Regions from separate parts of the Hoeflea sp. TYP-13 genome, predicted to be linked through region 2. Evidence: predicted binding sites of a transcription regulator. Region 2 holds the regulator's gene; each other region holds the start of a gene.

Region 1 (8,030 bases), on a different contig from region 2:
GTATCGAAACGCTCTACCCTCACAATGCGCGCGCGTTCCGCAGGCAGATGCGCCGTGTCGACCGCAGGCACATCCACTTCACGGCCCCCGCCAAACAGGCATCCAAAACGCTTGAGGCGGCTCAATGAATGTAACGCGAGCGATTGGCGCAAACGCCCGCGTCGAGGGCTTTTGCGACCCTGCGTTTCAGCCGGTTCTCGACGCATTTCTAAACAACTTCGAAGTCCATGGCGAGGTGGGCGCGAGCGTGTGCATCCATGTGGGCGACCGGATTGCGGTCGACCTTTGGGGCGGCCATTGCGACCGCGACAGGCAGAAACCGTGGGACAGGGACACCGTTTCGGTGGTCTTTTCCTGCACCAAGGCGGCGACCGCGTTATGCGCACAATTGCTGGTCGATCGCGGGGCCCTGGATCTCGACGCAAAAGTTTCACGCTACTGGCCGGAATTTGCCCAGGCCGGCAAGGAGGACGCGACGGTCCTCATGATGCTCAATCACTCCGCCGGCGTGCCTGCCCTGCGCGAGCCGCTGAAGCAGGGTGCCTTTTACGACTGGGATTACATGACCGGGCGCCTTGCCGAGGAAGAGCCCTTCTGGCGTCCGGGTACCAAATCCGGTTATCACATGACCTCATTCGGCTGGACCGTCGGAGAGCTTGTGCGGCGTGTTTCGGGCAAATCGCTCGGTGCCTTTTTCAGGGACGAGTTTGCCGTCCCGCTGGGCCTTGATTTTCAGATCGGGTTGCCGGCGACGACGACCAAGCAAATCGCGCCGATCATCCTTTACAAACCCGGTCCCGACACGCAGCTGACAGAGTTCATCATGGCGCTGGTCGGTGCGCCGACATCGATCTCGCATCTGTCCTATATGAACAATGGCGGCCACGATCCCAACAGCGGCCTGGCCCACGCGGCCGAGATCGGCGGCGCAGGCGGAATAGCAAACGCCAGGGCGCTGGCGGATATGTACAGGCCGCTTGCAGGCAGCGGATCCGTGCTGTCGCAGGAGCGCATAGACGACATGTCACGCGTTTCCACCGAGACCGATCGTGACGAAACCCTGCTCATCCCGACGCGCTTCGGCCAGGGTTTCATGCTGTCGATGGACAATAGCAGCCTGCCGCCCGGAAGCTCCGTTATCATTGGCCGGCATGCGTTCGGCCATGTCGGCATGGGCGGCAGCATCGGCTTTGCCGACCGCGACCGGGGCCTCGCCTTCGGCTACACCATGAACAAGCTCGGCGGCGGCATCCTGCTCAATGAGCGCGGGCAGGCGCTGGTCGATGCGGCCTATGGCTGCATGGGCTGATTTATCTGCCTGACGTCACCCGCCTGGCGGAGCGGACACGCTTCAGCCTTGCACGCCGGGCCATCATGTTGAGTGTCTCGACCAGCGCCGAAAAGCCCATCGCGGCGTAGATGTAGCCGCGCGGAATGTGGACGCCGAAGCCGTCTGCGATAAGCGCTGTGCCGATCAGAAGCAGAAAGCCCAGAGCCAGCATGACAATGGTCGGATTGCGCTGGACGAAAATCGCCAGCGGATCGGCAGCGATCAGCATTGCGCCCACCGCGAAAACCACGGCGATCATCATGATCGGAATATGCGGCGTCATGCCGACGGCGGTGATGATGCTGTCGATCGAAAAGACCAGGTCCAGAGCCAGGATTTGCATGATCGCGGCGGCAAATCCGATGACGGCTGCTCTTGTGCCAGCAGTCCGCGCCGGACTCGGATCGACCAGGTGATGGATTTCCATCGTCGCTTTCCAGACCAGGAAGAGGCCGCCGGAAATCAAAATGATATCGCGCCATGAGAGTTCGGCATCGGCAAATTCGAGAACCGGTGCCGTCAGCCGCATGATCGCTGCGATCATCGTCAAAAGCGCCAGCCTGAGAACAAGGGCGAGACCAATACCGATCCTGCGGGCCCGCGACCTTTGAGCCTCGGGAAGCTTGTTGGTCAGGATGGCAATGAAAACGAGGTTGTCGATGCCAAGCACGACTTCCATGACGATCAGGGTCGCGAGCGCTGCCCAGGACACCGGATCGGAAAATATAGCGAATAATTCTTCCATTTTTGTGTTTCTGCCATGCGCGTGCATGGCGATCGTCCATCGCGGATATTCTCACCGACGGTGACGCCTCGGGAAACCTCCCTTCATGGCAGCCGCGCGGAACAAATGCGGGAGCGCATGTGGGAGGTGGATGGCTGGATTGCAACGGAAGACGGCGGGGATCCGTGTTCACATCGTTGTGACCGGTGATGCTTCCCCTGCCGCTGAACGCCTATTTCGAAGCGCTTTCAAGCAGGTCGTAGACCTTTTCCTTGGGTCGGCAGAGCGCGGCGCCTAGATCGGTGACAACAACGGGGCGGTTCATCAGGATCGGATGGGCGACGATAAAGTCGATCAGTTCGTCATCGGTCCATTTTTCATCGCCAAGGCCGAGTTCGTCATAGGGAGAACCCTTCTGGCGCAGCAATTCGCGGACCGGAATATCCATCGCGGCGATCAGATCGACGAGCTTTTCGCGGCTAGGCGGGGATTGCAGATATTCGATAATTTCAGGCTCGATCCCCGCCTCGCGGATAATTGCCAGCGTGTTGCGCGACGTGCCGCAATTGGGATTGTGATAGATGGTCACCGACATATCAGCTTTCCTCCGAACCATATTCGACTTTCATGAAATAGAGCCCTTCCGGCCCGGCGACAGGCCCGCAGGCGGACCGGTCCTTCGCCTCCAGCGCTGCCTCAACGTCGTCGGCGGTCCACTCACCCTCGCCCACCATGCGCAGCGTTCCGGCAAACGAGCGGATCTGATTGTGCAGAAAGGACTGCGCAGTGGCGAAGATTTCGATGAGATCGCCGGTGCGCCTCACATCCAGCCGGTCAAGCGTGCGCACGGGGTTTTTCGCCTGGCAATGGGACGAGCGGAAGGTGGTAAAATCATGCCGGCCGATCAGGCGCTGCGCAGCCTCATGCATGGCGTCCGCGTCAAGCTTTTTCGATACCCATAGCGCCCGGTTCCGCTCGATCGCCAGCGGCACCCGGCGGTTGATGATGCGGTAGAGATAGTGGCGTCTGGTGGCTGAAAACCTGGCGTCGAACTCGTCATCGACGGCTTCGGCCTGCAGGATTACAACCCGCTCGCCGGCCTGCCCCAGATAGGAATTGATGGCGTTGCGGACGGTTTCGGCGGACCAGGCCTTTTCGAAATCAACATGCGCGACCTGGCCGAAGGCATGAACGCCGGCATCCGTGCGCCCGGCACCGCGCACCGACAACGCATGGCCGCAGAAATTTTTACCCGCAGCCTCGATTGCACCCTGCACCGACCTGCCGTTGTTCTGGCGCTGCCAGCCGACATAGGGCGTTCCGTCATATTCGATTGTCAGCTTGTAGCGCTGCATCAGCCCATAACCGTTCCAGCTTCCAGAGGATTGCCGCGCAGGAATTCATCCGCATTCATTGCCTTGCCGCCGGCCTTTTGCAGCCGCAGCAGGCGCACCGCGCCGGAACCACAGGCAATCGTCAGCCTGTCATCGAGCACGGAGCCGGCCGGCCCTTCTGCTTTGGCAATGCCCGACCGCAGTATCTTGACCCGTTCCCTCTTGCCGCCCAGCAGCATTTCGCACCAGGCGCCCGGAAACGGCGACAGGCCGCGGATATGGTTGTGAACGGCAGCGGCGTCTTTGGAAAAATCGATGCGCGTCTCGCCCTTGCTGATCTTTGCGGCGTAGGCGACACCTTCCTCGGGCTGCGGCGTCAGGGTCAGGGAGTCGCGCTCCAGCGCCGCCATTGCCCGTTGCATCAGATCGCCGCCGATCAGCATCAGCTTGTCGTGCAACTCGCCCGCCGTCATCTCCGGGCTTATTGCAACACGCTCTTCCATGGCGATGGGGCCGGTATCGAGGCCGGCATCCATTTTCATCACCATGATGCCGGTCTCGGTGTCGCCGGCCATGATGGCGCGCTGGATAGGCGCGGCGCCGCGCCAGCGCGGCAGAAGCGATGCGTGGCCGTTGTAGCAGCCAAGGCGCGTTCCGGTGAGGATGGCCTCAGGCAAGAGCTGGCCATAGGCAACGACGACGGCCACATCGGCGCCGAGGGCTCTGAACTTTTCCTGTTCGCCCGCATCCCTGAGGCTTTCAGGGGTATGAACCGGAAAGCCCAGAATCTCGGACTGCCGATGCACCGGCGACTTAACGACCTCAAGTCCACGCCGTCCGGCCGGGCGCGGCGGCTGCGTGTAGACCGCGACTATCTCGTGGCCGTAACCGGCAAGGGATGCGAGTGTCGGCACAGCAAATTCCGGCGTTCCCATGAAGATGATACGCAAGACGTCTCTCCTGCCCTTTGCCGTCAATCAGCGTCTGTTCCGGTTTGAAATCAAAGCCGCGTTCCACCCCGGCTTTTGGCCAGCTTGGTGAACTTCTTAATCACCATGTTCCGCTTCAGCTTGGAAATGTGGTCGATGAACAGGACGCCGTTCAGATGATCGATTTCATGCTGCAGGCAGGTTGCAAGCAGGCCGTCGGCCTCGATCTGCTGTTCCTTGCCCTCGCGGTCGAGATAATCGACCGTCACCTGCGCAGGCCGTTCCACCTCGGCGTAGTAGTCGGGGATCGAAAGACAGCCTTCCTCATAGGTGGAGCGTTCCTCCGAACTTGCGACGATTTTCGGATTGATGAAGACCAGCGGCGCGTTCTCCTCCTCTTCCTTCGAGCAGTCGATCACCAGAAGACGGCGCGGAATGCCCACCTGTATGGCTGCAAGCCCGATGCCGGGCGCATCATACATCGTTTCCAGCATATCATCGGCGAGCTTTTTCAGATCCTCGTCGACACGCTCGATCGGATCGGATTCGGCGCGCAGGATCGGGTCGGGAAGAAGAACAAGCGGTTTTATTGTCATGGCATGCATCTACGCATTCGAAAGCGCAACGTCAATTCGGGAGATGGCCCGTGTTCCTGTTTTGATCTGGCATATATCAGAGAATCATATAAGCTTGCGCCATGGATGCGGTACAACTTTCTTTCGACACCCCGGTCGCGCAGATCGGCCAGACACTCATTACATTGGGCAACCTTGTCACCGCAGCGGCTGTGGTGCTGCTGCTGGTGGTGTTTGCAGGTGTCTGGGCGGGCCGGCGCTCCAGCCGGATAAAGGCCGCGGCACTTGAAGAGGCGGAACAGGCGGCAGCCAAACGCGCCAGCGAAATGGAAGCACGTTTTGCCGAAATCATGGGTGCGCAGTCCGAGATGCAGGGGCGCATGGCGACGATTGCGGAAGTGTTCGGCTCGCGGCAGAGCGAAATCAACAAATCCATCAATGAGCGGCTCGACGGCATGGGCCAGCGGCTCGGCAACACCATCAACGAACAGACCAAGGCAACCCATGAAAATCTGACAAAGCTGCAGGAAAGGCTTGCCGTCATCGACACCGCCCAGAACAATATCCAGGCGTTGGCCAAGGATGTTGTCGGCCTGCAGGCGATCCTGTCCAACAAGCAGACACGCGGTGCGTTCGGCCAGGCACGCATGGAAACCATCATTGCCGATGGCCTGCCCTCGAACGGCTTTGCCTTCCAGCCGACGCTCTCAAACGGCAGCCGGCCCGACTGCCTTGTCTATATGCCCAACCAGGCGCCGGCGCTCGTGGTCGACGCCAAGTTTCCGCTGGAAGCCTGGAACAGCATTCGCGATGCCGACGGCGTCGAAATGCAAAAGCGGGCGACCCAGCAGTTCCGGCGCGATATCGAAGTGCATATCAAGGATATTTCCGACAAGTATCTGCTGAAGGGCGAGACCCAGGACACAGCCTTCATGTTCGTGCCGTCGGAGTCGATTTTTGCGGAGATACACGAGAATTTCGAAGGGCTGGTGCAAAAGGCTCACCGGGCGCGCATTGTTATCGTATCGCCGTCGCTGCTGATGCTGTCTCTGCAGGTCGTCCAGGCCGTGCTCAAGGACGCACGCATGCGCGAACAGGCACATCTCATCCAGGGCGAAGTGGTGCGGCTGATGGACGATGTCATGCGCCTTGATGACCGGGTGCGTAAATTGCAGACCCATTTCGGACAGGCGCAGCGCGACATCGACCAGATTCTGACCTCAGCGGACAAGGTGACGAAACGCGGCGCTAAAATTGAAGCGCTGGAGATCGAACCGGATGGTGATGCGGGTACGGAACCGGAAAAACCCAGTGTGGTTTCCGCACCGGACGGCGCTGGGCGGCTCAAGCTTCACGTCAACGAGTAAAGCAGGACCGAACTTTACGTTTCAGGCAATCAGGAAGATTTGCGGCGCAGGCGCACAACCACATCTATGTGGGCGATTTCCATGCCTTCGGGAATTTCCGGCAGACCGCCGACAGAAAGCTCGCCGGTCGGAATATCCATCACCTCGTTTTCCCCTTCGACGAAGAAATGCTGGTGATCGGACGTGTTGGTGTCGAAATAGGTCTTTGATGATTCAACCGCGAGCACACGCAGCATGCCGGCATCGGTAAACTGGTGCAGTGTGTTGTAGACGGTTGCAAGCGAAACAGGAACGCCGGCCCCGACGGCTTCCTCATGCAGTTCCTCGGCCGTCAGGTGACGGTCGCCCTTGGCAAACAACAGACCGGCCAGCGCAATCCTCTGGCGCGTCGGGCGCAAACCGACCGACCGCAGGCGATCGCCGGCTAAACGTGTTGGACAAGGTAGGTGTTCCGACTTGCTGTACATGGCTTCATCTTGACTGGCACCCGGGAATGGGCAATTGGACGTTATATAACTTTAGACGTGACATCTTTCAATAGTGGAGTTTAAAGGTCCAATTTATTTTACACGCCTCCGCGCGGCCCAAATTGGATCAATTGGTGTTGTAAGTTCGCATCGGACCCCATATTTGGTTTCCGGTGCTTTTCGCCAGCAAACAAGCTGTGTTAGGGTCACGTTGCATCAGCGCCGCATGCGCGCGAATTCGGGAGTTTGGAATTTACATGAATGATAGGCAGTCAAGCTTCGGTTATGAAGACATTTTGACCTGCGGACACGGCAAAATGTTCGGCCCGGGCAACGCACAACTCCCGCTCCCGCCCATGTTGATGTTTCACCGCATCACTGAGATATCGGAAACCGGCGGCGAATACGGCAAGGGCTATATTCGTGCTGAATTCGACGTGACCCCGGATTTGTGGTTCTTCGGCTGCCATTTCGAAGGTGACCCGGTCATGCCGGGCTGTCTCGGTCTCGATGCACTTTGGCAGATGACCGGGTTTTATCTCGGCTGGCTTGGAGAGCCAGGAAAGGGACGCGCGATTTCCGTCGGTGAAGTCAGGCTGGCCGCCATGGTGACGCCTAAGACCAAACTTGTTGAGTTTGGCGTCGATTTCAAGCGGGTCAGGCGCGGCAGGCTTGTGCTGGGCATTGGCGATGGCTGGGCAAAGGCAGACGGCGAACCGTCCTATAAAGCAAACGACCTGCGAGTCGGCCTGTTCCAGGAAAACGCTGAATAACAATTGACGGTATGAGCGCGCGGCGCCAACTCCATTTTGAAAACCGCAGTTTCTGTGGAAAGGAAACCGTATGAAACGTGTTGTAGTCACCGGAATGGGGATCATTTCCTCCATTGGCAATGACGCGCAGGAAGTCACCGAATCGCTGCGCCATGCCAAATCCGGCATTTCATTTTCAGAGGACTTCGCAGAACACGGGTTCCGCTGTCAGGTCTGGGGCGCTCCGACGCTCGACCCGACCGACCTCGTCGACCGCCGGGCCATGCGGTTTTTGAGCAAAGGCGGTGCATGGAACCATGTTGCCATGCAGCAAGCCATTTCTGATTCCGGCCTTGAGGAATCCGATATTTCAAACATTCGTACCGGCATAGTCATGGGATCGGGCGGCCCTTCCACGCGGACTATCGTGGAAGCAGCCGACACGACCCGCGAAAAGGGCAGCCCGAAAAGGATCGGACCGTTCGCTGTTCCCAAAGCCATGTCATCGACCGCTTCGGCGACGCTCGCCACCTGGTTCAAGATTCACGGTGT
Region 2 (8,030 bases):
TTCTGACGAGTTCTTCGGCGATTTCCCGGTGCCGGTCGACCCGGGCATATTGCGAGATCGGTTCGCCTTCCCAGGAAAGGCCAAGCCACTTCAGACCATCGAGAATGGCTGACACGGCTTCCTCGGAGTTGCGGCTTCTGTCCGTGTCTTCGATGCGCAGCAGCATCTTGCCGCCCCGGTTTTTGGCATAGAGCCAGTTGAACAGCGCGGTCCGGGCGCCGCCGATATGCAGAAAGCCGGTCGGCGATGGCGCGAAACGGGTGACTATTTCTCCGGACATGGAGCTTCCTCGATCTTCGTGAATTGTGCTGGAACGTGGCGCGTCATGTAACACAGAACCGTGGGAGTGCAAGGTTTGATGCGTTGCCTTGCTGCTTTCGCATTGCCGTGTAGGATCACAGGCTGCGGCAAAAGGGGCGGCAAACCGGTTTTATGGACGGCACAGAGACAATCGAAAAACAACGCCGCATACCGGCAGGTGAGAGGGCGGGACATACCCCGGGTCCGTCCCCGGAAGGGGGGAGCAGGGATTCGAGTGAGGGGCTTCGTAACCGCGGAGTTGCAATATTTGGCAATTTTGTATCCGCAATACGCGAGGAGGCGGGCCAGGGACAGGGGATTCTGTGGTTGCCTGTGGCCATGGCTCTCGGTGCAACCTTCTGGTTCAGCACAAATGAAAGCCCACCGCTTGTGTTTGTTGCGGTCCCGTTTGTTGTTTTAGTCGGGTGGCTTCTCGCCTTTGGGTATGGGCGTGCGCGTTTCACGCTCATCATGATCGCCGGATTTCTTGCCGGAATGCTTGCAGCAGACTTTGAGACCTCCCGCAATCCGACAACATTGCTTGATAGTGAAGTCACGACCCGGCTGCGCGGCGCGGTCGTCGGCCGCGATATCGACCATGCCGGCCGGTGGCGTTACACCGTTGACATTCAAAAGACATGGGATCCGCAAATCAGGCGGCCTCCGGAGCGTGTACGCCTCGTCTCGCGAAGCAGACACGAGCCCGTTGCAATCGGCGTGGGGATCGAAGGTCTTGCACGCCTTCAGCCGCCCTCGGGTCCCGCACTGCCGGGAGAATATGATTTTTCCTTCAATGCCTATTTCAAGGGCATTGGTGCATACGGTTTTTTTTACGGTGCCCCGATAGTCGCTGACAGCGCTTTGCAAGACGGCACGGTTTCGTCAAGCCGGCGTTTGAGCATCTGGCTGGCGCAGCTTCGTGAAGACATTGCAGCGCGTATTAGGGCTGTCCTGCCAGGCGATACCGGAGGATTTGCGAGTGCGCTGACCGTTGCCGAACGGCGCGCCATGAGCCCCGAAACAGTAGAAGCGCTTCGAGCCAGTGGTCTGGCGCATGTCCTGGCGATTTCCGGACTTCATATGGCGCTGGTTGCCGGGACATTCTTCTTTTTCATGCGTGCCTGCTTCAGTTTTTTTCCGTCACTCGTCCAGGCGGTTCCTGCCAAAAAGATTGCCGCAGCAGGTGCCTTGCTTGTCGCGACCTTTTACCTGTTCATTTCGGGTGGCAGTGTGTCGACACAGCGCGCCTGGATCATGCTTGCAATCGTTCTTGTTGCCGTGCTTCTGGATCGGCGGGCTCTGACAATGCGCAATGTTGCAATTGCTGCGATCATCATCATTTTGATTTCCCCGTCAGCAGTGGTCGGACCCGGGTTCCAGATGTCCTTTGCGGCAACCGCGGCGCTCATCGCCACCTACGGGCTATGGGATCGCAGATGGTCGGAACGTCGGTTGTTTGAAAGTAATTCGGCGCCTGGGCTGTTCCGGGTCGTGCTGGTATTCTTCGCCGGTCTTGCACTGACGTCGCTGGTCGCGGGCCTGGCGACTGCGCCATTCGCCATCTACCATTTTCACCGGGTTGCATCATTCGGTCTCATAGCCAACCTCTTGGCAATGCCCATCGTGACGTTTGTCGTTATGCCTGCCGGGCTTATTTCGCTGCTCGTCATGCCACTCGGTTTGGAGCACTGGCCATTGGTTGCGATGGGCTGGGGGCTTGATGCGGTGATCGCGATAGCGCGTTATGTCGAGGGCCTCGGCGGCGTCATTGTTGTCGGCCGGATGAACTGGCTGGCTCTTTCCGCTCTTGTTTCGGGTTTTCTCGTTTTCGTGCTCGCAAAGACGCGCCTAAGGCTGATTGGTCTTGCCGTCTGCGCAATTGCCATTGCTGCCTTTGTGGTGGTCGAGCCCGACCGGAAACCGGACTTGCTGGTTTCCGAGGATGGCAGGCTCGTCGCCCTGGTCACGGAAAATGGCCTTGCAACGAACCGGAGGCGGCCATCAACCTTCATATTCGAACAATGGCAGCGTTCAATCGTCAGGGACGGGCATATCGCACCGACATATTCGGGTGTCAGCGCTACCGATCTGCCTTCTCTATTTGAAAGCATGCGAGGCCAAAAGCCGTCATTCGTCTGCGTAAAAGACACCTATTGTGGAGCTGTGACCGCCGCCGGAACAAGGGTTGCCGTTGTCGAGGACCTTGCAGCGATCGGAGCGGCCTGCGATAGCGCCGACATCGTAATCACCGCCAAGAAAATCGCCATGGAACGCTGTTATTCAGGAGCAATGCTGGTGACAGGCAGAATGCTGCGGCAAAGCGGGTCACTCGAAATCGGGATGCCGAATAAAGCCGGTGAACTCCTCGTTCGATCCGCCATCGGCCACACGAACCGGCCCTGGACTGAGCAGCGGTTCTATGACTGGCGCAGCCGATCATTCCATCACAATCCGCCAAAGTGGATGCGCGACCAATAGCGGTTTCCGCGACTGGCAATCAATGATAGCGCCGGATCAGGCCAACGAGTTTACCCTGGATCTTCACCTGGTCGGGGCCGAAAATCCTTGTTTCGTAGGCGGGGTTTGCCGCTTCAAGTGCTATCGATGCGCCCTTGCGGCGGAAACGCTTGAGCGTTGCCTCTTCATCATCAACGAGAGCGACGACGATTTCACCGGGATTGGCAGTCGCGGCGTTCTTGATCACCACCGTGTCGCCGTCGAATATGCCGGCTTCGATCATCGAGTCGCCCTTGACCTCAAGCGCATAATGTTCGCCACTTGAAAGCATGTCCGGCGGCACGCTGATATTGTGGGTGATGTTCTGTATCGCCGAGATCGGAACGCCCGCGGCAATGCGGCCCATGACGGGAACGCTGACAGCGGCTTCGACGCCGTCATCGACAGGTGAGGGGGCGGCTTTCGATTCGGTTGCCGGTTTGCCGAGGCTGCCTTCAATAACGCTCGGGGAAAAACCTTTTCGCGGCTGCGATGCCGGGATCATCGTTTCGGGAAGACGCAGCACTTCCAGCGCTCTTGCCCGGTTGGGAAGCCTTCGGATGAAACCGCGTTCCTCCAGTGCCGTGATCAACCGGTGGATTCCGGATTTGGATGCGAGATCAAGCGCTTCCTTCATTTCGTCGAAGGACGGCGGAATACCGCTTTCCTTCATGCGTTCATGGATGAAAAGCAGAAGTTCATGTTGTTTGCGCGTCAGCATCGCAGTGCTCCCGAATCGGAGAAACAAATACAGAACATACACTATATGTTCCAGTTGTGTTCTGCAAGTGTTGTGAATGTGCCGGACAAAGGTGAATGAATGGTGAAGGGGAATTCCCGGGGAGGCAGGAAGCTATTGCGGACCGGGATTGGAGAAGCGCAGGGAGTTATTTTAGATTGTGAATTTTATAAGCGCTTGAATTTATTATTGTTTCCGGAATTCCCAATCGCGCTGGATTGTGGGGGTGACATTCAACTCATCCCGAATAGTTATTTACGCTTTGATTTTATTGTCTTTTCATAGCCAAAGACTTTTTCAGGACATAATCCCATACACCTGTGAATACGGGATATCCGATGCTCTTTCTTTGTTTCCCTCCGGACTTTAGAAGGATCGGCGCATCATTGCGGCGAATTCTCCGACGATGCCGCGCCGGAAGGCCAGTACGCAAAGCACGAAGATCGCACCCATGACCACGGGCACCCAGGCGCTGAGCGGGCCCGACGCAAGGAGATTTTGCAATGATATGATTACGCCTGCCCCAAAGGCCGGGCCGATAAGCGTGCCAACGCCGCCGAGGAGGGTCATAAGCACGACCTCGCCGGACATGTGCCAGTTGACATCCGTCAGTGAGGCAAGCTGGAAGACGACCGTTTTCGTGGCACCGGCGAGGCCCGCAATCGTAGCCGAGAGTGTGAAGGCGAGCAGTTTGGCCCGCTCCACGTCGTAGCCGAGCGAGACCGCGCGGTCCTCGTTGTCGCGAATGGCGCGCAGCACCTGACCAAAGGGCGAATGCACGGTACGGGCGATCACCGCGAAGCCTGTGAGGAAGACAATCAGCACGAAATAGTACATGGCCAGATTGTCCGTCAGGTCGAACAGGCCCAGCGCGTAGCCGCGCGGCACGCCCTGCAACCCATTCTCGCCGCCGGTGAAGTCGGCGGAGACGAAGAAGAAATAGGCCATCTGTGCAAGGGCCAGCGTAATCATGGCGAAATAGATGCCCTGCCGCCTTATCGCCAGTTGACCGACTACAGCGCCAAAGGCGCCGGCTGCTACGGTCCCGGCCAGTATGCCGAGCTCCGTCGGCAGGCCCCAAACGGTCAGCGCATGCCCTGTGACATAGGCCGCCCCGCCGAAAAAGGCCGCATGGCCAAAGCTCAGAAGACCGCCATATCCGAGGATGAGATTGAACGCGCAGGCAAAGAGCGCAAAGCACAGGATCTTCATCAGGAAGACCGGGTAGATTGCGAAGGGGGCTGCGATCAGCAGGGCAAGCGCGATGAGGATTGCAATGGGTCTGGTCATGTGCGGCTCCCTTATGCGGTTCGTCCGAAGAGGCCCGCGGGCCGCAGTATCAACACAACAGCCATGACGGCGAATATCACAGTAGCCGAGGCTTCAGGCCAGAACACTTTGGTCAGCCCCTCGATCACGCCCATCGCGATTCCCGTGACGACGGCACCCATGATCGATCCCATGCCGCCGATGACGACGACGGCAAAGACGACGATGATCAGGTTTGAGCCCATCAGCGGATTTACCTGGGTGATCGGGGCAGCCAGAACTCCGGCAAATCCGGCGAGCGCCACACCATAGCCATAGGCGAGTGTTGTCAGCAGCGGGACATTCACGCCAAACGCCTGCAACAGCCTGGGATTTTCTGTACCGGCGCGCAGGTAGGCTCCGATCCTGGTGCGCTCGAACAGCCACCATGTGAACAGGCAGACCGCGAGAGCAGCCACCACGACCCAGCCACGGTACCACGGCAGGAACATGAACCCCAGATTGACACCGCCCTTTAGCGCTTCGGGTGTGGGATAAGGAATGCCTGAAGCGCCATAAAGCTTGACGAACAGGCCCTCGATCACGATCGCAAGGCCGAAGGTCAGCAGCAGTCCATAAAGATGGTCGATACCCGAGAGCCTTCGCAGCAGGAAGCGTTCAATCAGTATGCCGGCCGAACCCACCATGACCGGAGCGAGGATCAGCGCCCCCCAATATCCGATGCCCAGGACTACAAGCAGAAAATAGCTGGCGAAAGCGCCCAGCATATAAAGAGCGCCGTGGGCGAAATTCACGATGTTCAAAAGGCCGAAGATCACTGCCAGCCCGAGTGATAAAACCGCGTAGAAGGCTCCGTTGATCAGCCCCAATAGGAGCTGTCCAAAGAGCACTTGCGGTGGAAATCCCAGAAGTTCGGCAAGCATGATCCGGCCTCGCTTTTTTGGGCCCCGGCTGGTACCGGGGCCCTGTTTGGCGTTATTTTGTGGGACACGTGCTCTCGGAGAGCGGGCCATAGGCTTCTTCACCCGGAATTGTCCGGATGATCTCGTAATAGTCCCAGGCCCCCTTGCTCTCAGACGGCGATTTCACGCGGGCAAGATACATGTCGTGCACCATCCGTCCGTCGCTGCGGATCACACCGTTCTTGGCGAAGAAATCATCGACCGGATTTTCGCGCATCCAGGCCAGTATGGTATCGGTGTCGTCGGAACCGGTTGCTTCGATGGCTTTGAGGTAATGCGTAACAGACGAATAGACGCCCGCCTGCACCATGGTCGGCATAGCTCCGGCGCGCTCGTTGAAGCGTTTGGACCAGGCACGGGTCTCGTCGTTCAGATCCCAGTAGAAGCCGGTGGTCAACTGTATGCCCTGGGCGGTTTCCAGCCCCAGCGCATGTACATCCGTGATGAAGGTCAACAGCGCCGCGATGGTCTGGCCGCCTGCCACTAGGCCAAACTCATTGGCCGCCTTGATCGCGTTGGTGGTGTCGGCACCGGCGTTTGCCAGACCGACAACCTTGGCGCCCGAGGCCTGTGCCTGAAGCACAAAGGATGAGAAATCCGAAGACGGAAACGGGTGCTTGGACGTGCCCAATACTGCGCCGCCTTCGGCCTTGACCACGTTTGCCACGTCGCGTTGCAGCGCCTCGCCAAAGGCGTAGTCAGCGGTCAGAAAATACCAGGAATCGCCGCCCTCTTTCACCACGGCGGAACCGGTACCAACGGCCAATGCGCGGGTGTTGTAGGTGTAGTGGATGCCTGTCGGGATGCATTTGTCGTTTGTCAGGGGTGATGAGGCAGCGCCTGAGACAAGCGCGATCTTGTTTTGCTGTTTTGCGACTTCAAACACCGCCAGCGCGACCGAGGTGGTCACCAGTTCCGCAAGCGCATCCACCTTGTCGTTCTCGAACCATTCGCGCGCCAGGTTGGCGGCAATGTCCGCCTTGTTCTGGTGGTCGGCGGTCACGAGTTCGATCGGCGCGCCGGCCACCGAGCCGCCAAAATCCTCCACGGCCATCTGCGCCGCGATCACGGCGCCCTGGCCAGCCAGGTCCGCGTAAACGGCGGCCATATCGGTCATGACACCGATCTTGACGGCACCGTCGCTGATGTCGGCCTGGGCGGTCCCGATTGTCATGGCAAGCGCAGAGACGCCTGCGGCCAAGATCCTGATGATTTTCATGTCTGGTCTCCTCCGAGTTGGCGAGCGTCAAACGCTCAGATATTCATCAAAGATCGCCTGCGAGGTTTCGACCTCCTCCCGCGCCACCGTGGCGGCGAGATTTCCGTGATCCATGATGAAATGGCGATCCGCGAGCCCGGCCGCGAAATGGAAATTCTGCTCAACCAGCAGGATTGTGAAACCCCGCGCCTTGAGCTGGCCGAGAACGTCGTCCAACCGCTCCACTATGACCGGGGCGAGTCCTTCGGTAATCTCGTCGAGCAACAGAATATCGGCGCCCGTGCGCAAGATCCGGGCCATTGCAAGCATCTGCTGTTCGCCTCCCGAAAGGCGTGTGCCCTGGCTGCGGCGGCGCTCGGCCAGATTGGGAAACATGATGTAGATCTCGTCGAGCGACATTCCGCCCGATCCGACCACCGGGGGCAGCAGGAGGTTCTCTTCCACATCGAGGCTGGCAAAGATGCCGCGTTCTTCCGGGCAATAGCCCACACCAAGATGAGCGATGGTGTGGGGCTGGGCGCCGATCGTCTCGCGCCCCTTCAGCATGACTGATCCGGTGCGCCGGGGCACTACGCCAAGGATTGACTTGAGCGTTGTTGTCCGCCCCGCACCGTTGCGCCCCAGAAGTGTGACCAGCTCGCCTTCATGCACGGTCAGGTCGACTCCATGCAGCACATGGCTTTCGCCGTAAAAGGCATGCAGGTCCGAGATACGAAGAATTTCCGTTCCGCTCATGCAGCCTTCCCCATATATGCTTCCTTGACGCGCGGGTCGCAGGAAACCTCCTCATAGCTGCCCTCGGTCAGTATCGCGCCCCGCTGTAGAACGGTGATCCGGTCGCACAACTCGGCAACCACGCCGAGATTGTGCTCGACCATCAAAATGGTGCGGCCCCCTGACACTTCGCGGATCAACGCTGTGATCCGCGCGACATCTTCGCGCCCCATGCCCTGTGTCGGCTCGTCGAGCAGCATCAGTTCAGGCTCGAGCGCGAGTGTCGTCGCAATTTCGAGTGCACGTTTGCGCCCGTAGGGCATGTCCGCCA
Region 3 (8,030 bases), on a different contig from region 2:
CTTGTCCAGCGCCGACTTGATCCACTCTGACCGGCGCTCCTGATCGATCATGATTCCGACCTGTTCGTCCGGCAGCGGATCATCGCTCTTGAGGAATTCAATGCGGTCCGAGCCCGGTGATTCCGAATCTGAAACCGGCGCATTCAGGGACGTATCGGATCCTGAAAGCCGGGCGTCCATGACTGCCACGTCTTTCACATTGACGCCGACCGCCAGCGCGATCTCCTGGTGGATTGCGCTTTCACCCATATTCTCGTTGCTGCGCCACAGTTTTGCGCGCAGCCGCCGCAGGTTGAAGAACAGCGCCTTTTGCGCCGAACTGGTGCCACCGCGCACGATCGACCAGTTGCGAAGGATGTAGTCCTGGATAGACGCACGGATCCACCACGTGGCATAGGTGGAGAAACGCACATCGCGTTCCGGTTCGAACCGGGCCGCCGCTTCGAGCAGACCCACATGGCCCTCCTGAATGAGGTCGTTCATCGGCAGACCGAAATTGCGGAATTTAGCCGCCATCGAGATGACAAGCCGCATATGGGCGGTTGCTATTTTGTGCAACGCCTCCTGATCCTTGTTTTCCTTCCAGCTGACCGCGAGTTCGTGCTCCTCTTCGCGATCGAGGTAGGGGGCTGCCATTGCAGCCTTGATCATGTCATTTCCGGCACGAACTCCGCTCATGTCGCACTCCCAAATGAAAAGTTTTCTGCAAACTCTCCCAAATGCGCCCTTCACACGCCGGACCTTTGGGGCCGGCTTTCCCCATTATGAGGGGAAACGCATTCTTCATACGTAACAATCGTGTGTATGGATCATCGGAAATACAAGGAAACGCTGTGTTCACCATTTGGAACCAATCGTTTCCGAATACATAAAACCTGAGTAAAAAACGCAAAAAACCCGGCCATTGGCCGGGTTTTCGTAAAATTTTAGGCAATTTGTCGCCTTATTCACATTCCGGTGAACCAGGCCGGAAGAGCGTTTTTAAGCCGCTGCTTCCTGCTTTTCGCCATCATTTGCGGTGTCGTCTTCAGCAGCTTTGCCGCGTTTCGGACCCTTGTTGAGGTTGGTCTCGATCAGGCGCACTGCTTCCGTTTCCGACAGCTTGTTGACGGCCGCAATTTCGCGGGCCATCCGGTCAAGTGCCGCTTCATAGAGCTGCCGTTCGGAATAGGACTGTTCCGGCTGGTTGTCGGCGCGGTATAGATCGCGAACGACTTCAGCAATGGAAATCAGATCACCGGAGTTGATCTTGGCATCATATTCCTGGGCACGACGGGACCACATGGTGCGCTTGATGCGCGCCCGTCCCTGAACCACTTTTAGCGAACGGTCGACAAAATCCGTTTCGGCGAGCTTGCGCATGCCGATTGACGAGGCTTTTGCAACCGGTACTTTCAACCGCATCTTGTCCTTGTCGAAATCGATGACAAAAAGCTCGAGCTTGTGCCCCGCAACTTCCTGTTCTTCAATTGCCACGATCTGGCCAACACCATGGGCCGGATAGACAATATACTCATTGGTCTTGAAACCCTGACGCTGAGAAGACTTTTTCTGCTGGGTTGTCATACGTTCTTCATACTCCCTGTTACAGCCCCGGAGACCGCCGGGTTGGGTACTGATCCGAACTGGAGGGCCATGCCGGACAAAAACTTCAATCCGTACGCCCTGAATTTATATTGACGACTGCACACGCGGACAATCAACCATCCGGCCAAATCCGACAGCTGAACATTGAAGTCGCTGTCACAAGAACTCAGGTTCGCGGGGATGTTATTCTTCCGTGGTCGTGGCAATCATGGCGGGTTCATCGAACCTGCCTGTGGTCAGTCACACATAAATAGCACAAAAAACCGCGCGAATCAATAATTTGCCGCACCTGCACAATAGTACGGCAGGCTTCAATACAATATTGGTTAATTCTTGAACATTTTCAAGATGGCGGCAATCACCGCTTGTTTAGGCTGCGCGCCACAACCGGCAACCGCAGGTCAATCGCCTTCGCCGGGTTCAGCGGAGAAGAACTTCTCAAACTTGCCTTCCATGCCGTCATATTTTTCGGCTTCAGGCATCTCGTCCTTCTTCATGGTGATGTTGGGCCACTTTTCCGCAAACTCGGTATTGATCTCGAGCCACTTTTCCAGACCCGGCTCGGTGTCTGGCTTGATCGCTTCTGCCGGGCATTCCGGCTCGCACACGCCACAGTCGATGCACTCGTCCGGATGAATGACGAGCATGTTCTCGCCCTCATAGAAGCAATCCACCGGACAGACCTCCACGCAATCGGTATATTTGCATTTGATGCAATTATCGTTGACGATATATGTCATGGATGGCTCCGGCTTGGTCTTGGTCGGTTGTTAGACTGTCGTTCAGGTAGCGGCTTTGATTTGCCTTGGCAAGACCGGCATATCAATGCAAACCGCAGTGTGGCTTTCCTGCCCGGTTCTTCCAGAAAAAGCGTTCTATTTTTTGCGCCCCCAATGAGCATATCCGTGTCGCAGAACCACCGCTTCGTAAAGAATCTTGCGCCTGTTACAAATTGTCGCGCTTATTCGGACTGAAGCCATATGCGCTATTCGCCTGATGATTTCCATTTGTCCATCTGACGTCGTTCGCGTTTTGTCGGTCTGCCGCTGCCCGCTTCGCGGAAAGGCGCCAGCGCCGCGGGCCGCTTGTCCGACGCGACCGGCGGCGGGCTCAGGTCCTCATAGAGCAGTTTCGCCTCCTCATAGGGACCGCGCCGCTCACCCGGCCCGAGGATCTTCAAAACCATGATCTTGCGGTCGAGAGTTACCGTCAGCACATCGCCGGCGGCAACCTGCCGGCTCGGCTGGTCGATCTTGTCGCCATTGACCCGCACGCGGCCCGATTGCGCCAGTTTGGCCGCCAGCGACCGCGATTTCACCACACGGGCGAAAAACAACCACTTGTCTATGCGTTGCCGGTCCTGACCCATGGCACAAGCGCTATTTGTTGAGTTGCTCCTTAAGAGCAGCGAGCTTTGCAAACGGTGAATCGGGATCAATGGGCTTGTCCCGGCGCGGCGGCCGCGATGAATATCCGCCGCCCTTGGCCTGCTTGTTCGGCTTGCCCTTGAAGCCGCCCTTGCCCTTGTTGGCGCCCCGTTCGCCGTCCCGCTGGTTGCTGTTGCGGTTCTTGCCGCGGCCGGCACCCTGGTGACCCTGCTTTTGCTGATGTCTGTGGCGGCCGCGCTGGCCGTCGGAGCGTCCTGCCGGACGCCACAACAGCACCGGTTTGGGCGCTTCGTCGGCCTCCTCCTTGGCTTTGTCACCGCCGTCTGAGGTGGCTGCTGCTTCCGTTGTCTCGCCTGCGCCATCGGTTGCAGCAGCGCCGGCTGCCGGCGCATCCGCCTTGGCCGGTTCATCGCAGGTCGCCGCTTCAGCTTCCGTTACCGTAGCAACCGCGGGCTCCAGTGTTGGTGCATCGGTGGCGGCACTGCCTTCATCTGCCTGAGCCCCGTCATCGCTGCCTGCTGCGGCTATTTCGCCCTTTTTATCGTCGTTTTGTGCAGGCGCTTTAGCAGGCGCCTCATCAGCCGTCTTTTCAGCGCTTGCCGCCGCCCCCGCAGCCTTGGCATCGACGGACGTAAGATGTGCCGCAACCTCTTCGGCCTCGACCGGATCGGCACGATAGCCGAGCCCCTTGAGAATTTCCTCGATATCGTCCGGTGTCGCACCGAGAATGGAGAGCATCGACGGCGTCGTTACGAACCGTCTTCCGTCATAGGCGCCTTCCGGGCGCGGACCGGACTGCGGTTTCCACTGCAAAAGCGGCCGGATGATATCGGCCAGACGCTCCAGTATATCGATACGCACGGCCCTTTTACCCAGGAACCGGAAGCCGGCGAGACGGTAGAACTCGCGCTCGAACGTCGGATCGGTAACCACGGAAGTCCGTCCTGCCGCAAGCGCTCCGGTGATCTCGCCGTAGCCCGGCTTGTCGAAACCGTCATTGCGCAGTGACCACAACATGGAAATCAGCTCCGCGGGAGCCGGCTTCAAAAGCGCCGGCATGAAGACGTGGTAGGCGCCAAAGCGCACGCCATAGCGGCGAAGCGAACCGCGGGCATCCTGATCGAGCGCCTTTACATCGGCTGCAACATCGCGACGGAACAGAATGCCGAATGCCTCGACAAGCCGGAAGGCCAGCCCTTTCGCCAGGCCTTCCAGATCTTCCGCGGATGCCAGATCGTCGAGCGGTTTAAGCACTGTGCCGATGTGATGGTTCACATAGCGTTCGATCCTGGCACTGACGACATCGCGCGCCTGTTGCGACAATTGTTCGTCGGCCAACAGGACAGCGCGCGGACGCAAGACTTCCTCGCTATCGGTTAGCCGGGCAACGGGATCGCCCATCCAGCGCACAACGCCATCGGATCCAAGCGCAAAGTCACCATTGCCGGAAGCGTGCAGTCGCGCGGCGCGCGCCTCGAATTCCAGCACCAGCGATTTCTGTGCGGCAGCAAGCACTGCCTTGGCGTCCGGCCCTTCGGCACTCGCATCCGGCGTAAATCGAAATCCGTTCAGTTGCCCCACATGATGTCCTTCGACAAAAACATCACCGTCAACACCAATTTCAGCTTCAAGCATTGCGTTCTCTCTCAACCGCTTCATAAGCACAGATGTCCTGCGATCAACGAAGCGTTTCGTCAACCTCTCATGCAGTGCATCTGACAGCCGATCCTCTATTTCTCGCGTCTTTTCTTGCCAGTGTGACGGATTCGCCAGCCATCCAGGCCTGTTTGATGCGTAAGTCCACGTTCTTATTTGCGATATTCGTGCCGACAATGTGTCAATTTCGCCATCTGTTCTGTCGGCTCGCCGCACCTGTTCGGCGATATAGTCTTCCTGTACCGACCCGAATTGCACGATATCGCGATAAATCGCCGCAATCAGATCCGCATGCTGTGCCGGCGTGATTTTGCGGTAATCGGGCAGCGCGCACACGTCCCACAGCCGCTCCACGGTTTGCGGTGTTGTTGCAAGACGGGCGATATCGGCATCGCGGACAAGGTGGTCCAGCGCCTGCCGGTCAACCGCCGGCAAGGCCCGGCTCAGCCCGGTGATTGACGGCGCGGCGTCGAGGCTTGCGCAGAGCGCATCGACCGAGCTGAAATCGAGATCCTTGCTGCGCCATTGCAGCACTTTGAGCGGCTCGAAATCATGCCCCTCGATGCGTTCGACCAGATCTTCGGCGAACGGATTGACCCGGCCGGTCACGCCGAACGTGCCGTCATGCATGTACCGTCCCGCCCTGCCGGCAACCTGACCAAGCTCAGCCGGGTTCAGGTTACGGAACTGATAGCCGTCAAACTTTCGGTCCTGGGCAAAGGCCACATGGTCGACATCGAGGTTGAGCCCCATTCCAATGGCGTCGGTGGCGACGAGATATTCGACGTCGCCTTCCTGATAGAGCGCCACCTGCGCATTGCGGGTGCGCGGGCTGAGCGCTCCGAGAACCACCGCCGCACCGCCGCGCTGGCGGCGGATGAGTTCGGCGATCGCGTAGACCTCGTCGGCCGAAAAAGCGACGATAACCGAGCGCCGCGGCAGCCTGGTTATCTTCTTGGAGCCGGCATAGGCAAGATGCGACAGCCGCGGACGGGAGACGACGGTCAGTCCGGGCAGAAGATGTTCGAGTATGCCGCGCATCGTTCCGGCACCGAGCAGCAGCGTCTCCTCGCGGCCGCGCAGGTTGAGAACCCGATCGGTGAATACGTGACCGCGCTCCAGATCACCCGCAAGCTGAACCTCGTCTATCGCAACAAATTCGGCATCCGTTTCCTTCGGCATCGCCTCGACGGTGCACACGGAGTAGCGCGCGCCCTGCGGGCTGATTTTCTCCTCGCCCGTTATCAGCGCCACATTGCCCCGGCCCGCCTTGGCGCAGATACGTTCATAGACCTCCCGCGCCAGCAGCCGCAAAGGCAGACCTATGACGCCGCTTTTGTGAGCGACCATCCGCTCAATCGCGTAGTGGGTCTTCCCCGTATTGGTCGGTCCGAGAACCGCGGTCACGCCGCGGCCGCTGAAAACCATCGGATTACTTTTGGCAGGGGTGTTTTGGGGCATCAAACAGAAAACATCTTCAGATTGAACGGGCGCGTCTTATCACAGCAAGATGGTGTGTCGCACGGCAATTTTCATGGCATCAGTTAACATTTGGAACAGGGATGGAACGAATCGGCGACGAATCGCTGACTCCGGGTGATTCAGGGTTTGTTCACGGCAAAATATTCCGTTTTGCAATTGAGGCCCTACTAGATACTGATTCCCCTTGTCAAAGGACATTGGCAATAAGAGGCGAATTCGCGCATCTTGTTAACCTTTGGTCACAGTCTCGCATCCGGTGTCGATTCTTATGGTTAACCAATTGTAAACGCAACTATATTCTGAACAGTTGGTTAATGGAACCACCGTAAGAAATCACAAATTTCGTTAGGAATGCGACCAAATCCGGAACGAATCGGCGACGAATCGCTGACCAGCATATGTTCAGCTTTTGTTCGTACCACATCTGGCGTTTTCAACAAAGGCAGGCACTAATTTTCCGGTGCATTCTGCTGGATCAGCAGATCCATGCCCCGGCATCCGTTAACACTTCGCGTCTGTCGGCCTGAATTGACGGGCCGCAGGCAACCGTTCGTGTTGAACGCAGGCAACCAAATGCGAATCACATGCCAAACAAAACGGTGCCCGCCGGGGGCGCCGTTGAAAATCACGTTTATGCTGAGGTTAGGCGAAGTACTGACCGCCATTGGCCGACAGGGTCGAGCCGGTGATGAAACCGGCATCATCCGATGCCAGGAACACGACACAGCGGGCAATTTCCTCCGGCTCGCCGAGGCGGCCGACCGGGATGAGCGGCAAAATGCGCTCGTTGAGAACCTTCTCGGGCACGGCACGCACCATTTCCGTTCCGATATAGCCCGGGCAGATTGCGTTGACGGTAATGCCCTTGGCGGCCCCCTCCTGGGCAAGCGCTTTCGTCAGACCGAGATCGCCGGCCTTGGCCGCCGAATAGTTCGCCTGACCCATCTGGCCTTTCTGGCCGTTAATCGAGGAAATGTTGATGACACGGCCAAAGCCGCGGTCCCGCATGCCCGGCCAGATCGGATGGGTCATGTTGAACAGACCGGTCAGGTTGGTATTGATCACATCGCTCCACATATCCGGTGTCATCTTGTGGAACATCGTGTCCCTTGTAATTCCGGCATTGTTCACGAGCACATCGACCGGACCGAGGTCGGCTTCAACCTTGGCAATGCCGTCAACGCAGGCCTGGTAGTTCGACACATCCCATTTATAGACGGCAATTCCGGTCTCGTCCTTGAATGCGTTGGCCTTTTCGTCATTGCCGGCATAGCTGGCGGCAACCTTGTAGCCGGCTTCCTTAAGACCCACCGAGATTGCGGCGCCTATGCCGCGCGTTCCACCTGTGACGATTGCTACTCTGCTCATGACACTTCCCTGATGCTTGGACAAAAGAAAGGCAGCCTTGCGGCCGCCTTGTACTCAATTTCGTTAGTCGCGCTCGATGCACATGGCAACGCCCATGCCGCCGCCGATGCACAGGGTTGCGAGACCCTTTTTGACATCACGCCTCTGCATTTCGAACAGCAGCGTATTGAGAACCCGTGCTCCCGACGCGCCGATCGGATGACCGATGGCGATCGCCCCGCCGTTCACATTGACGATCTCCGGATCCCAGCCGAGGTCCTTGTTGACGGCACATGCCTGGGCCGCAAAAGCCTCATTGGCTTCGACCAGTTCCAGGTCGCCGACCGACCAGCCCGCTTTTTCAAGCGCCTTCTTGGACGCCGGGATCGGGCCCGTTCCCATGATCTGCGGATCGACACCGGCGGTCGCCCAGGAGACGATCCTTGCCATCGGCTTGATGCCGCGCTTTTGCGCCTCTTCTTCGCTCATCAGAACAACGGCCGCCGCGCCGTCATTGATGCCCGATGCATTGCCGGCGGTGACCGTGCCTTCCTTGTTGAAGGCCGGACG

What was found. The regulator LexA, encoded in region 2, represses DNA repair genes until DNA is damaged. The targets are predictions, from matches to a motif close to TGTTCNNNNTGTGTTCNG.
Region 1: ABVT35_RS22555 (DNA recombination protein RmuC) is a predicted target of LexA. The motif match lies at 4,965-4,982, and genes of this name have one in related genera.
Region 3: ABVT35_RS24135 (helicase-related protein) is a predicted target of LexA. The motif match lies at 6,184-6,201, and genes of this name have one in related genera.

What each region holds. Positions count from the first base shown of each region.
Region 1 is NZ_JBFRBB010000004.1:480,526-488,555, reverse strand. It holds gene ABVT35_RS22590 (flavin-containing monooxygenase) at 1-128, shown strand, start outside; gene ABVT35_RS22585 (serine hydrolase domain-containing protein) at 125-1,309, shown strand; gene ABVT35_RS22580 (TerC family protein) at 1,311-2,075, opposite strand; gene arsC (arsenate reductase (glutaredoxin)) at 2,287-2,649, opposite strand; gene truA (tRNA pseudouridine(38-40) synthase TruA) at 2,651-3,409, opposite strand; gene fmt (methionyl-tRNA formyltransferase) at 3,409-4,338, opposite strand; gene def (peptide deformylase) at 4,389-4,913, opposite strand; gene ABVT35_RS22555 (DNA recombination protein RmuC) at 5,015-6,259, shown strand; gene irrA (iron response transcriptional regulator IrrA) at 6,289-6,726, opposite strand; gene fabA (3-hydroxyacyl-[acyl-carrier-protein] dehydratase FabA) at 6,984-7,499, shown strand; gene fabB (beta-ketoacyl-ACP synthase I) at 7,570-8,030, shown strand, end outside.
Region 2 is NZ_JBFRBB010000002.1:259,763-267,792, reverse strand. It holds gene gltX (glutamate--tRNA ligase) at 1-280, opposite strand, end outside; gene ABVT35_RS11585 (ComEC/Rec2 family competence protein) at 640-2,778, shown strand; gene lexA (transcriptional repressor LexA) at 2,798-3,517, opposite strand; gene ABVT35_RS11575 (branched-chain amino acid ABC transporter permease) at 3,902-4,825, opposite strand; gene ABVT35_RS11570 (branched-chain amino acid ABC transporter permease) at 4,837-5,727, opposite strand; gene ABVT35_RS11565 (ABC transporter substrate-binding protein) at 5,780-6,985, opposite strand; gene ABVT35_RS11560 (ABC transporter ATP-binding protein) at 7,013-7,720, opposite strand; gene ABVT35_RS11555 (ABC transporter ATP-binding protein) at 7,717-8,030, opposite strand, start outside.
Region 3 is NZ_JBFRBB010000005.1:225,895-233,924, forward strand. It holds gene ABVT35_RS24115 (RNA polymerase factor sigma-32) at 1-678, opposite strand, end outside; gene ABVT35_RS24120 (CarD family transcriptional regulator) at 982-1,566, opposite strand; gene fdxA (ferredoxin FdxA) at 1,989-2,327, opposite strand; gene ABVT35_RS24130 (RNA-binding S4 domain-containing protein) at 2,573-2,956, opposite strand; gene ABVT35_RS24135 (helicase-related protein) at 2,967-6,059, opposite strand; gene ABVT35_RS24140 (beta-ketoacyl-ACP reductase) at 6,756-7,481, opposite strand; gene ABVT35_RS24145 (acetyl-CoA C-acetyltransferase) at 7,545-8,030, opposite strand, start outside.